2 regions of the Bacillus sp. JJ864 genome follow, and region 2 is predicted to be linked to the other one. Evidence: a T-box and tRNA genes for the amino acid it is inferred to sense, from the RefSeq annotation. Region 2 holds a T-box; the other holds one or more tRNA genes.
The links. A T-box is a leader RNA that pairs with one kind of tRNA and senses whether it is charged. The one in region 2 lies ahead of ileS (isoleucine--tRNA ligase), so its partner is inferred to be a tRNA-Ile.

Region 1 (3,200 bases), on a different contig from region 2:
GCGTGTTTTTGTACGATGAGTTATTTCATTCACGAATAGATCGCTCTCCTTATAAAAGAAGTTTCTTATTTTGTAGACAAACGCATTTATATTATATGCAGTATTTGTCAAGTGAAGCTAAATGTCTATATAAATCCATTTTGATTTTTCAACATACAAGTCACTGCTATGCAGAAAAAACATGATCGCTACTTGCTTTCTCCCTTTGTTTTAACCATTGAAAGTGGCAGGAAAAGGCCCTAACCGCTTCTATGCATGGCCAGATGCTCTCGCCCAACTAAAAAAAGGAGCTTTTATGTTGTTTTTTTAGTTGTATTTATATAGTTTCACTTTTCCTATTGTATCAGCGCCTTACTGTAATTGACAAGGATTATGTGATGTTATTACGGATAGAGGGGGAATTTGTATTTTTTCCCGACTTGTAATTTTGCTGGAGAGTCGTTTTGATTTAAGTCCTTGAAGTCCGTAACAACTGTTTCAATAGAAGGGACTTTTTTCTTATTAATTTCTTCTGTAACAGAGAGAACGGTATCGCCTGTTTTTACTTCAATGACTTTATATTTTGCCAGTGATGTATTTTCTTTTTGTTTATTACTTGCAACTTTAGCTGAAGTTTCTTTTGTTTTGGAATATGTATGAAGCAACGGTAACGTGCCAATTGTCATATCATAGTACAAGACGTAACCGAGAACAAGTAGTAACAAGACACCGCCAAGCCTTTTCATATTTTTCCACTCCTTTGTAGAGAAATATATGCTTGTCCAAAAAAAAAATGCCTTAAAGGCATTTTTTATAGTGAATTTTTTTCTTTTGGTTTTGGCACTTCTTTTATTGTTAAATAAAGAACGATGAGGACAACACCAATGAATATAAATAATGAGAATGGGACATGCACTTTTAATAAGTCCATAATCATAAAGAATATAGTTGGGATTGTATAACTATAGGCAGTTAATGTCCAAACTTGTTTGTAAGATAATTTACGCTCTCCGCTCATTGCAGAGCCGATAAATGCCAATAGGGTAACACCAAGAAATGTAATAAATAGTTGGAATAAGTAAATAAATATCCCGATTAAGAATATCGCAACTGGAGAGATGTTATCAACGAATGAAACGATTTCTTGGATATCTTTCTTTTCAAACGTTGTATTTCCAAAATCAGTATATGGGAAGGATTGTGTTTGTTGCTGTGCTGTTGAAATCATTTTATCCTTTAAAATGAATATACCATCTCGATTTGGATAGGCTTTTGTGTCTGTTGCGTTTGGATCAAATACAAAAATAAAATCTGTTTCATCTTTTACAATTGGTTTGCTAATGTCTGCGTGCAGCTCGCCATTTTCAATTTTAAAATCAGGCACATCTTTTTCGATAGCGCGATCGATTAAATGAATGCCCTCTTGAACGAAATTTCCAAATAAAATCGTTTTTGGAACGGTAGCAAGCAGGCATAGTAACATTATGTAAAGAATCGTCTTTCCGATTTTTTGAAAACGAAAGATTGCCATCTCTTTTGGTGCGTATAAGCTTTTAAATAGTTGTGTAAATATGGACATGCATTCACTTCCTTCTTTAAATATATTGATTTACAATCTCATTGTAACGTATGTTTTTAAGGAATCACAAGATATATCATGTCGCATGTGAAAATACAATTGACACATTTCTTTTTACTATGGTAAATTTATCTTACATTTTTACATATAATCATCCATTCCATCGCAGTTGAACTGGCTATATAAATCTATTTTAATTTTTTTTACATATAAGTCGCTGCTATGCAGAATACAACATGATCGCTACTTGCTTACTCCTTTTGTTTTAAACATTGCATGTGGTAGGAAAAGGCCCTGACCGTTTCTATGCATGGCCAGATGCTCTCGTCCTCCCCTAAAAAGAAAGGGGTTTTGATGTCGTTTCTTTAACTTGTATGTAGAGAGAGCATATGGTTGATAACGGCGATGCCGTAGCGGCTATTCATATATCACGGACCCTTAGCTCAGCTGGTTAGAGCAGACGGCTCATAACCGTCCGGTCGTAGGTTCGAGTCCTACAGGGTCCATATCCATTTCGTATATTAATACATAGCGGATAAGCTTCCTTATAGAAGGAAGCTTTTTTTACGAAATGTATGAGCATTTCGTTTGAAAAGAAATGGGAAATTTGCTACCTTAATGTTAGCGAGGCAATACGCTAAATTTGTTTTCACCCTTATGTAATTAGGGTAAAATGAATTTGTATGCCAAGTCATTATCGGCAATACATACAATGGGAGGAATATAACAATGGCGAAACATGAATTACCAAATTTACCTTATGCGTATGATGCGTTAGAACCTCATTTTGACAAAGAAACAATGAATATCCATCATACAAAACATCACAACACATATGTAACAAACTTAAATGCTGCATTAGAAGGACATGCGGAATTAGCAGAAAAAAGCATCGAAGAGTTAGTTGCAAACTTAAACGAAGTGCCAGAAGCAATTCGCACAGCAGTACGCAATAACGGTGGTGGACATGCAAACCACTCTTTATTCTGGACAATCCTTTCTCCAAATGGCGGTGGACAACCAGTAGGTGAACTTGCAAGTGCAATTGAAGCGAAATTTGGTAGCTTTGATGCATTTAAAGAAGAGTTTGCAAAAGCAGGCGCAACTCGCTTCGGTTCTGGCTGGGCATGGCTAGTTGTAAACAATGGTGAATTAGAAGTAACAAGCACACCAAACCAAGATACTCCATTAATGGAAGGGAAAACTCCAGTTTTAGGATTAGACGTTTGGGAGCATGCATACTACTTACATTACCAAAACCGTCGTCCTGACTACATCAATGCTTTCTGGAGCGTTGTAGATTGGAATGCAGTTGAAAAACGTTACCAAGACGCAAAATAATAATAATTGTAAAAACTAGGAGATATTTCTCCTAGTTTTTTTCTATGCTTTTTTTGAGAGTTGATTGGCTCACCTCAATATTAATGAGAAAAATGCTTACTAATGAAAGTTTCATTTTCTACTTTTCTTCTTTACATAATTGTGACCTTCTTTGGAAGACTAGAACATGAAGTAAAGGAGAGTTTAATATGAAATGGAAACATTTAGTTGGCGATGTTGAGGTGAATCGTGATTTAGTTTTATTACTCATAATTGGCGGGTTATATACGTTGGCCATTTCGTTATCCAATACGTTTGTAAA
Region 2 (3,200 bases):
TACTGAGCAAATGGCATCGAGCCACTATCAAACCAAACATCAATTACTTCTGGCGTACGTTTCATTGTTTCACCGCATTCGGAACAACTGATTTTCACTTCATCTACATATGGTTTATGCAGTTCAATATTTTCATCAACCATTCCAATTGCGTATTTTCTTAATTCTTCAATGCTTTTCGGGGCAAATTGATGGTAACAAGCTTCACACTCCCATACATTTAGCGGTGTACCCCAATATCGTTTCCGGCTAATATTCCAATCAACCATGTTTTCTAAAAAGTTACCAAACCGACCATGTTGAATATGTTCTGGATACCATGTTACTTCATTATTATTTTGTAAAAATTGCTCTTTTAACGCAGTTGTTCGAATGAACCAACTTTCATTTGCATAATAAAGTAGCGGTGAATCGCAGCGCCAACAATGCGGATAACTATGTTCATACTTCTCCTTATGATAAAGAAGACCATGCTCAGCTAAATAGCGAACAATATCAATATCACATTCTTTTACAAATTTCCCTTGTAAAAAAGGAACATCAGATGTATATTCGCCCTTCTCGTTTACAACATTCACAAATGATAGTCCATGTTCTTGGACCACTTTATAATCATCTTCTCCGTATGCAGGTGCAATATGAACAATTCCAGTACCGCTATTGGCTGTGACAAAGTCAGCATTTACAACAAAATAACCATTTGTGACTTCTGCAAATTGAAATGGCGGTATATAAGAAAGACCTGTTAACTCGCTTCCCCTGTGAACAGATAACACTTTATACTCTTGCTGCAGGACATCTTTTGCTAACTCTTTCGCCACAATATAAACCGCATCCCCTTGCTGCACCCTCACATATTCCAGCTCTGGGTGAACTGCTAGCGCTACATTAGCTGGAAGCGTCCATGGCGTCGTTGTCCAGCCTAGAAGATACTCGTTTTCCCGACCTGTAAGCTGAAATTTAACTGTTGCACTTAAATCCTTCACTGTTTTATATCCTTGCGCCACCTCATGTGAGCTTAATGATGTTTGGCAGCTTGGGCAATAAGGAGAGACGCGGTGACCTTTATACAGCAATCCTTTTTCATGAATCGTTCCAAGAACATGCCAAACACTTTCAATATAGGAATTATCTAACGTGATATACGGCGCATCCATATCAACCCAGTAACCAATACTCTCTGTAAACTCACGCCACTGCTTTTCATACGTAAATACACTCTCTTTACACTTTGCCAGAAAGGCTTCTACACCGTACTTTTCAATATCATGTTTACCAGAAATACCAAGCTGCTTTTCAACGCCTAATTCCACCGGTAATCCATGTGTATCCCATCCAGCCTTACGCAGTACTTTATATCCTGTCATCGTTTTATATCTTGCAACCAAATCTTTAATGGTACGTCCTAGGGCATGCCCAACATGTGGAAGACCATTCGCAGTTGGCGGTCCTTCATAAAATACGAAAGATTGTGCACCTTCACGATTTCGAATCGATTGCACAAAGGTATTCTGTTCATTCCATTGCTTACGAATTCGCGCTTCTCTCCTTACAGCTAATTCTTTCACATCTACCTTCTTCATCTACAATCACTCCTTAAGAAATAATTAAAAGTACACAAAAAACCCGTCCCTATCATTAGGGACGGGTTTACCCGCGCTACCACCCTACTTCTATTGATTAATCGTTCATCAATAGCACTCAGCAACGTACAATCATACGCGTTCCTTGTAACGGTAGACAACCGTTCGAACTTACTATGTTCAGCTCGACTCCTCGGAGATGATTTTCAAACATATACCGAACACCGGCTCTCAGCAAGGCACCGACTCTCTGGGGAACAGTGATATATTTTACTCGTTCTCGTCATCAGATTTGTATACTTTTATTAACAGTTATTTTATTCCAATGCAACTCCAATTGTCAATTAATTTAGAATGTTTTTTCTGATTTATGTTTATTTCATTTTTATCTTTACTACTCTTTTTTATTCTACTTCTTTAAGAACGTTACATGAATAACAGAATGTCGCATGGTTAAACTACTGAAAGAATCAAACATGTTTATTATCAGGAAAAAACGAAGTAATCCATACATCAAGTACTAGATTTTAAAACAAAATGGTGGTGTTTTTATGTCAGATTTTATAGAACCAATCGAGTATGAAACAGGTACAGCAATTCAAACTTTTAACATTATGGAAACGAATGCTACTACTGATGGATATGAAGTTCTCCTAAATATTGACTTAGACAGTGGTTTCGAATTAGAAAATGTCAAAATGCATATTACCCTTGAAGAATTAGCAGGATACGAAACGATTGATATTCATGAAGGTGTGAAGTATGCTTTAGGATTCTTTAATAATTAATTATTTGATGTTTACACTTTTTCCTTTGCCCCTAATGAATTGGGACACCTACTAAAAATAGCTTTATACTTGAAATTGCCAATCAAGGGGCATTTATTTTGCAAAGATCCTTTCATAAGTAGGTTTTAGGATAAAAATGTATGTTTTTCTATGCAAAAAGCCAATTCATCTCCACCTTTCATCGGGCAACGCCCTGCACATTTAGAAGATGGAAATGAATTGGCTGAAAATGTTAAACTCTACCCAATACTTTAATATGAAATTGCTCGTCTATTTTGTGTAGACCAATTGTTATAAAAGTCAGACCAATACATAGAAGCGTTTTTCTCACCAGTCCAAGGATCGTTATAATAAAAATAGTTTTCATCATATCCTACAAGCGTAATAGCGTGAACTGTAAAACCATGCATAGTCATCCAAACTACAACAGGTTTCCCCTCGTCTAAATTTCTTTTTATTTCTAAACCAGTTAGATTTATTGCACTACCTGTGTATTTACGTACTAAATTCATCAAAGCTGGAGGATATATTGTCCACCCTCTACCAAAAGGGTCTCCTACAAAACCTTGATTTGGATCAATACTAGAATATGGCATTTCGTATGCAAGTTGAACTTTATCTACGTTCGCACCTGCATATTGTAACATCATAGTTACAGATGTTATCTCACAACCGGATACTAAATTTCTTGATGGAATATAAGGATCACGTTGATTAATAATCGGCACATCCAAATGTGGGTAAGTAGAACCTTGAACAACTGCTCTACTATCTATCCAATTTAAACTTCCCTTCTTGTCTCTAAAAGCATACCACGTTACACCGTTGT

Region 1: it has a tRNA-Ile gene. The T-box ahead of ileS (isoleucine--tRNA ligase) is inferred to sense a tRNA for this amino acid. The anticodon was not compared.

Annotation. Positions count from the first base shown of each region.
Region 1 covers NZ_JBALLY010000002.1:68,670-71,869, forward strand. Annotated here, with positions in the region: gene ispG (flavodoxin-dependent (E)-4-hydroxy-3-methylbut-2-enyl-diphosphate synthase) at 1-33, opposite strand, end outside; gene V7024_RS00870 (hypothetical protein) at 384-725, opposite strand; gene V7024_RS00875 (DUF1189 domain-containing protein) at 791-1,558, opposite strand; tRNA gene V7024_RS00880 (tRNA-Ile) at 1,991-2,064, shown strand; gene sodA (superoxide dismutase [Mn]) at 2,288-2,899, shown strand; gene V7024_RS00890 (MFS transporter) at 3,088-3,200, shown strand, end outside.
Region 2 covers NZ_JBALLY010000179.1:9,465-12,664, reverse strand. Annotated here, with positions in the region: gene ileS (isoleucine--tRNA ligase) at 1-1,583, opposite strand, end outside; T-box leader at 1,638-1,879, opposite strand; gene V7024_RS21855 (hypothetical protein) at 2,135-2,371, shown strand; gene V7024_RS21850 (GW domain-containing glycosaminoglycan-binding protein) at 2,623-3,200, opposite strand, start outside.